DNA from 2 places in the Arthrobacter sp. B1I2 genome. Region 1 is predicted to be linked to the other one. Evidence: riboswitches for the same ligand, from Rfam matches in the RefSeq annotation. Region 1 holds a riboswitch; the other holds the start of a gene.
What was found. A riboswitch is a leader RNA that binds a small molecule or an ion and turns the genes downstream of it on or off. The one in region 1 is predicted to bind glycine.

Region 1 (3,920 bases):
TCGCGGACGTCCCCGTCGTACACGCCGTGCGTGGACGGGTAGGTGATCATGATGCAGGACAGGACGTCCCTGTTGGCTTCGATCTTGGCCGTCAGGTCGTCGTGGTCGATGGTGCCGTCGGACGCGGTGGCGACGACGACGACCTTCATGCCTGCAAGCACGGCGGAGGCGGCGTTGGTGCCATGGGCGGAGGCCGGGATGAGGCAGACGTTGCGCTGCGCCTCGCCCCGGGAGTGGTGGTAGCCGCGGATCGCCAGGAGCCCGGCGAGTTCGCCCTGGGAGCCGGCGTTGGGCTGGATGGACACCTGGTCGTAGCCGGTGATCGTGGTGAGGTCCGCTTCCAGGTCCGCGATGAGTTCACGCCAGCCTTCGGTCTGGGAGTCCGGGGCGAACGGGTGGATGGAGGCGAATTCCGGCCAGGAAATGGCCTCCATCTCGGCGGTGGCGTTCAGCTTCATGGTGCACGAGCCCAGCGGGATCATGGTGCGGTCCAGCGCCAGGTCGCGGTCGGAAAGCTTGCGGATGTAGCGCAGCAGCTGCGTTTCGGACCGGTGGGTGTTGAAGACCGGGTGCTGCAGGTACGCCGAGGTGCGCAGCACTTCTTCGGGCAGCTCGAAACCCTGCGCGTCACCCACCGGACCGGCGCCAAAGGCGACGGCGACGGCGGAAAGTGTTGCCGCCGTCGTCGTCTCATCAATGGAGACGCCCACCGTGCCGGAGTCGATGAAACGCAGGTTGATGCCGCGGCCTTCGGCGGCGGTGACCACCTTGGCGGCCTTGCCCGGGACGCGGACCGTGAGCGTGTCGAAGAATGAATCGCTGACGAGTTCGCGGCCCATGGCCGTGAGGGTGGTAGCCAGGACCCTCGCCTTGTGGTGGGCGGTCTCGGCGATCGCCTTCAGCCCGTCCGGGCCGTGGTAGACCGCGTAGAAGGAGGAAACGATGGCCAGCAGCGCCTGGGCGGTGCAGATGTTGGAGGTGGCCTTCTCGCGGCGGATGTGCTGCTCGCGGGTCTGCAGCGCCAGGCGGTAGGCGGGTGCGCCGGCGTTGTCCTTGGAGACACCCACGATCCTGCCTGGAAGGGTGCGTTCCAGGCCCTTCCGGACGGCCATGTAGGCGGCGTGCGGTCCCCCAAAGAACAACGGCACGCCAAAACGCTGGGTGGAGCCGACGGCGATGTCCGCGCCCTGCTCACCCGGAGGAGTGATCAGGGTGAGGGCCAGCAGGTCCGCGGCAACGGTGACCAGCGCGCCGCGCTCCTTCGCTGCGGTGATCACGGCGGACTGGTCCCAGACCCGGCCGGAGACGCCGGGCTGCTGCAGCACAATGCCGTTGATGGTCCCTTCCGGCAGGCCCTGGGAGAGATCGGCGACTTCCACGTCAAAGCCGAGGGCTTCGGCGCGGCCCTTGACGATGGCGATGGTCTGCGGGAGGCAGTCGGCGTCCATAACCGTTTTGCCGTCGGCCGCGGGCTTGGTCTTGTTTGCGCGGCGCATCAGCAGCACGGCCTCTGCCACGGCGGTTGCTTCATCCAGCAGCGAGGCATTGGCCACCGGTAGGGCCGTCAGGTCCTGGACCATGGTCTGGAAGTTCAGCAGTGCCTCAAGCCGGCCCTGGGAGATTTCCGGCTGGTACGGGGTGTAGGCGGTGTACCAGGAGGGGGATTCGAGGATGTTGCGGCGGATCACCGGCGGGGTCACGGTGTCGTAGTAGCCCTGGCCGATCATCTGGACAGCGGTCTTGTTCCTGCCCGCGATCCGGCGGAGCTCGGCAAGGACCTCCACCTCGCTGAGGGCGTCGGTCAGCTTGAGCGCGGTTTCCTGGCGGATGGAGGCGGGAACGGCAACGTCCACGAGGCCATCCACGCTGTCGTAGCCCACGGCCTTGAGCATGGTGTCGACGTCGGCCTGGCGGCGCGCGCCGATATGGCGGTCAACAAACGATGTTGGAAGCGATTGAATCGTCATGAGGAACTCCGGTTCTGGCCGGCCTGAGGTGGCACGGCGTGTGATGGGTTCCTCCCCGCTCTGTATTGGACCTGAGAGATTCCGCGTTGCCTGCTCTTGGCAGGGGGCCGCTTGCACCGTCGGTGAACCGGACTGAAGCCCGGTTGCTTTCCAGAGTCGCCTCGCCATGACGGTACGTGGGCCTGAGAGATTCCTGGGGAGGATTTGCTCCTACGGCGCCTGCCCGGTGGATGCCGGGAGGACTCTCCCGTCACAGCTCGAAAGGCTTATTCAAATGTGGGTGATTCGGCTCACAAGGTATCGGGATATGCGGCCCTCTGGCAAATCGGCGGCAGCGTTTGGGGCTGGACCCGGCATCTGAAGCGCGCTGGCACCTGCTTTGTGTCGGGAGGGGTTTGACATTCGATCGTGACGGACACCACACTGAACCCCGGGATCGGCGCCTGCCAGTGGCTGGCTCAGCGTATCCGGAGCGGCTGGTTGCCGGCGCCCATCCCATCGCATGACGGCTGTGGCCCAAAAGGCTGCGGCTTCCAACTGAACACGCCTTCGACCTGCGGCGGGAGAGCCCTGCCGGTACATCCAGCAGGCGCCGTAGGAGCAAATCCTCCCCAGGAAACTCTCAGGCCCCCGTACCGCCGCGGACAGGCAACTCTGGAAAGCAGCCAGGCATGTCCCTGGCTCACCGACGGTGCAAGCGGCTTTGGCTGCGGAAACTCTCAGGTCCACAACAGAGCGGGGAGGAACCAAATCTTTTGCGGCACCCAAGAAGCCGCTTTATCGATGGAGTTCCTCATGGCGATTCATCCCCCCACGTCCAACGGCGAACCAGCCCGCAATCACGGCGCCACCACGGCAGCCCGCAGCGAGCCTCCCCACCTGGAGCGGCAGCTTACCAACCGGCATATCCAGCTCATCGCCATCGGCGGCGCGATTGGAACCGGCCTCTTCATGGGCTCGGGCAAGACCATCTCCGCGGCCGGCCCATCCGTGATCTTCGTGTACACGATCATCGGCTTCATGCTCTTCTTCGTCATGCGGGCCATGGGCGAACTGCTGCTGAGCAACCTGAACTACAAGTCCTTCAGCGACTTCGCAGCTGACCTCCTGGGGCCCTGGGCAGGCTTCTTCACCGGCTGGACGTACTGGTTCTGCTGGGTGATCACCGGAATCGCGGACGTCATCGCCATCGCCGGCTACTCACGGGAACTTTGGCCGGCCCTGCCGCTCTGGATCCCGGGCCTGGCCACGGTGGCCATCCTGCTCCTGCTGAACCTCGCCACCGTCAAGGCTTTCGGCGAGACCGAGTTCTGGTTCGCCCTCATCAAGATCATCGCCATCGCTGCCCTGATCATCGTGGGTCTCTTCATGATCTTCACCGGCTTCCAGAGCGACGCGGGCACGGCAAGCTTCACCAACCTGTGGAGCCACGGCGGGTTCTTCCCCAACGAATTCATGGGCTTCGTGGCCGGATTCCAGATCGCAGTGTTCGCCTTCGTAGGCATCGAACTGGTGGGCACCACGGCCGCCGAGGCCAAGAACCCCGAGCGCACCCTGCCCAGGGCCATCAACGCCATCCCCGTCCGCGTGCTGCTCTTCTACGTTGGCGCGCTGATCATCCTGATGGCCGTCACCCCTTGGACACAGTTCGCCGCAGGCCACAGCCCCTTCATCGGAATGTTCTCCCTGGCCGGCCTCGGCGCCGCAGCCACTGTGGTCAACCTGGTGGTCCTCACCTCGGCAATGTCCTCCGCCAACTCCGGCATCTACTCCACCTCCCGCATGGTCTTCGGCCTCGCCCAGGAAGGCGATGCCCCTAACCTCTTCAGCCGCCTGTCCAGGAGGAAGGTGCCCAGCAACGCACTGTTCCTGTCCTGCGTCCTGCTGCTCTCCGGCGTCGTACTCATGTATGCCGGCCAGGATATTGGCAAGGCGTTCGAAATGGTCACCACC
Region 2 (3,920 bases), 380 kb from region 1:
CCTCCACCTGCAGCTTGATGAGATCGTTGACGCTGCCCGCCAGTTCGCCGATGACACTGCCGAGCGCATGCGTGCCCTGCACGCGCTGCCGGATGGCCGCAGCTCCACCGTTGCCGAGACCACCAGCCTGGCCCAGTTCCCTGACGGGCTGATCAGCACCGCGGACGCCATCGAGCGGATCGTTGCAGCCATGGAGGCTGCCGTGGGCACCATGCGCAAAGTCCATGACGAAGTGGATGAGGAAGACCCCACGTCTGCGGATCTCCTGCACGAGTTCATCGCCCGGCTGGAGCAGTTTGCCTGGATGGTGCAGGCCGAAAACATGAAACCCACCGCCAAGGTTACGGCTGCCGACTCCAAGTAGCGGAAGCCGCGGGCGTTTCGCAGGGCGCCCGGCGTCGAGGTATTCCCCCGGCGCCGGGCGCCTTTTCGCTGCCTGGCCGGCCCTGGCCGCTGACCGGGGGTGCTAGGCCGCTTTCGGCACTTTCCGAAGCACGACGGCGGCAAGGACTGCCGCCGTCGCCATCAGTACCAGCCCAATGGCCGCAGTAATGTGCACGCCGGAATCAAAGGCTGCGGCCGCGGCGTCCGCGACGGACGCCGACAGGGAGGCGGGCAAAAGGTTGGCTGCCTCCACTGCACCGGCAAGCGTTTCCCTGGCATTGTGCAGGGACGTCCCGGAAAGCGTGCCGTCCAGTCCCGCGGGCAGCCGCAGGTTCCGCTGGTAGGACGCCGTCAGGATTGAGCCCAGCACCGCCGTCCCCAGCAGGGAGCCCACCTCGTAGCCCGTTTCGGAGATCGCGGCGGCGGCCCCTGATTTCTCCGGTGGCGCGGCGCCGAGGATGAGGTCGTTGGAGATGGTTTCCGCCGAGCCCACGCCGAGGGCCAGGACCAGGAGTGCCGCCAGCAGGAGCGAGGGTCCGCCGTCGTGGTCCCCGAAGGCCACCATGCTGTAGCCCGTGGCGCTGAAGGCCAGCCCCGCGGCCACCACGTATCCCGGACGGACCTTGCGGACCAGGGGCACAGCCACCAGGCCCGCCGCCACCGCGGCAGCCAGTGCCGGAATCATGGCCACGCCCGCCGCGGAGGGGCTCATTCCCTCGAGGAGCTGGAGATGCTGGGCCAGGAACAGGATGAACCCGTTGAAGGAAAACAGGGCCAGGATGTTGGCGGTGATGGCCATGCTGAACACCCTGTTCCGGAACAGCGACATGTCCAGAAGGGGTTTCTCCAGCCGGTGCTGCCGCCGCACGAATACCACCCCCATTGCCACGCCAAAGGCCATGGTGCCCAGCCCCGCTGCGCCCGGACCTTCGGTGGCAACTGCCTTGATGCCGTAGACCACGGGCACCATGACCAGCATGGAGAGCAGGATGCTGGGGGCGTCCACCTTGCCCGGGGCCGGGTCCTTCGATTCCGGGATGAGGGCCGGTCCAAACGCCAGCAGGGGAAGCATGAGGGGCACTGCCACCAGGAATACGGCGCCCCACCAGAAGTGCTCCACCAGCCACCCGCCAAGGATCGGCCCCAGGGCGGCGCCGCCGGAGAATCCGGCAGCCCAGATGGCTACAGCCAGTCTCCGGCGGTTGGGCTCCGGGAAGATGTTGCGGATCAGCGACAGCGTGGACGGCATCAGCATGGCGCCGAAAAATCCCAGGGCTGCGCGGCCGGCGATCAGCCACTCCGGCGTGGGTGCAAAGGCCGTCGCGGCGGACAGCCCGGCAAACCCCATGCTGCCGAGGATCAGCAGCCGCCGCCGCCCAATGCGGTCGCCCAGGCTTCCCATTGATACCAGGAGTCCGGCCAGTACCAGGGGGTAGGCGTCAACAATCCACAACAGTTGCACGCCGGTGGGATCCAGGGCGCGGGTGATGGCGGGCAGGGTAAAGGTCAGTGCGGTGTTGTCCACCGCCACCAGCAGCACGGGAAACATCAGCAGCCCCAGCGCCAGCCAGTCGCGCCAGGGGGAGCGGGATGCGGTGGTGCCCCCGCGGGCAGGTGCGGAGCTGTTGGTGGAGGTTGTCATAAAATAACTATACCGTCCAGACGGTATAGTTTGGAATTGCGGCCATTCCGTTTTCGCGCCAGGTGGAGGGCATGATGGAAGGCATGCCCCGAAAGCCAGTAGCCCGTGACGCGGTCCTTGACGCCTTCGAGTCCCTGCTGATCGAGGTGGGGGAGCGGGCGGCCACCCTTGATGCAGTGGCCCGCAAGGCCGGGGTGTCCAAGGGCGGCCTCCTCTACCACTTTCCCAGCAAGGAAGCGCTCATCGCGGTGCTGCTGGACCGGCTGGAGGGCCTGGCCCGGGAAGACGCTGACGCGATGGCTTCGGCCAGTGAAGGTGCAGCGGCGTACTTCATCCGTTCCTCGGTCTGGGCGGACACCCCGCTGGACCGTGCAATCGTGGCCGCCACCAGGCTTGCGGAAGTGGCGCATGAAGAGACACGGCGCCGTTTTGCGGCCATCCAGCAGCGGTGGCTGGACGAGATCGCGGCGGATGTGGGGCCGGGCCTGGCCAAAGCCGTCCTCTACATGGGTGACGGGTTGTACTTCAATGCCATGCTGTCCGTGGCGCCCGCGCCGGAAGGGGGAGCGGCCGCTGACGTGGAGGAACTCCTGGCCGCTTTGGAACGGCTTCGCAGGTAGCCCGGGCCATTTGCCGGGAGGGGTTGCGGCGTAGGACAATAGAAAGTTGTGAGGGCTGTCACCGGCCCTCATGATTCAACAAATGAATAGCCTTTGATCTGCGGCGGGAGAGTTCTGCCGGAAGTACAGGCAGGCGCCGTAGGAGCAAATCCTCCCCAGGAATCTCGCAGGCCCCTGTACCGCCGCGGCGAGGCACCTCTGGAAAGCAGCAGGCAGTTCCTGCCTCCCCCGGGAGCGAAAAGACTGTTGTGCTCACCGACGGTGCAAGCGGGTCCTGCCCAGGCAGGCAACGCGGAAACTCTCAGGTCCAATACAGAGCGGGGAGGAACCCGACTAGCTGTGGCGTACCCTTCGCCGCCTGAGTAAATGGAGTTCCTTCGTGCCGGTTACCCCAGCCTCCACCACCTTCGTAGACCGCCATATCGGCGCCCGCCGCCAGGCCGACGTCGACACCATGCTCAAAGCCGTAGGCTACGATTCGGTCGACTCCCTGGTTGACACCGCGGTACCCAAGGTCATCCGCCAGGAAACCGCCCTTCGCCTGCAGGACGCCCTCAGCGAGGTTGAAGTCCTCACCGAACTGCGGAAGCTTGCCGCAAAAAACAAGACGGCAGTGCAGCTGATCGGCCAGGGCTACTCGGACACCGTGACCCCGCCGGTGATCCGCCGCAACATCCTTGAGTCCCCGGCCTGGTACACCGCCTACACCCCGTACCAGCCGGAGATCTCCCAGGGCCGGCTTGAGGCGCTGCTGAACTTCCAGACCATGGTGCAGGACCTGGTGGGACTGCCCATCGCCAACGCCTCGCTGCTGGATGAAGCAACCGCCGTGGCCGAGGCCGTGCTGCTGATGCGCCGGGCGAACAAGACCAAGCCCGCGGCCGACGGCAAGACTGTCCTGGACGTGGACGTGCTGCCGCAGACCATCGCCATCGTCAAAGGCCGCGCAGAAGCCCTCGGCTTCGAGGTGGAGGTGGCGGACCTCTCCCAGGGCCTGCCGGAAGGCGACATCAATGGTGTCGTATTGCAGCAGCCCGGTGTCTCCGGCCGGGTCTGGGACCAGTCCGCCGTGATCGCCGCAGCGAAGGAGCGCGGCGCGCTGGTCACCGTTGCCGCGGACCTGCTGGCCCTCACCCTGATCACTCCTCCGGGTGAGCAGGGCGCGGACATCGCCGTCGGCTCCACCCAGCGTTTTGGCGTGCCGTTGTTCTTCGGCGGCCCGCACGCGGCCTACATGGCCGTCCGGAAGGGCCTGGAGCGTTCGCTGCCCGGCC

Region 2: another riboswitch for glycine. It lies ahead of gcvP (aminomethyl-transferring glycine dehydrogenase); the one in region 1 lies ahead of cycA (D-serine/D-alanine/glycine transporter).

What each region holds. Positions count from the first base shown of each region.
Region 1 is NZ_JAUSYC010000001.1:578,815-582,734, reverse strand. It holds gene gcvP (aminomethyl-transferring glycine dehydrogenase) at 1-1,967, opposite strand, end outside; glycine riboswitch at 2,128-2,227, opposite strand; glycine riboswitch at 2,518-2,615, shown strand; glycine riboswitch at 2,616-2,711, shown strand; gene cycA (D-serine/D-alanine/glycine transporter) at 2,763-3,920, shown strand, end outside.
Region 2 is NZ_JAUSYC010000001.1:200,921-204,840, reverse strand. It holds gene QFZ57_RS00930 (Dps family protein) at 1-364, shown strand, start outside; gene QFZ57_RS00925 (MFS transporter) at 467-2,026, opposite strand; gene QFZ57_RS00920 (TetR/AcrR family transcriptional regulator) at 2,110-2,646, shown strand; glycine riboswitch at 2,741-2,838, shown strand; gene gcvP (aminomethyl-transferring glycine dehydrogenase) at 3,026-3,920, shown strand, end outside.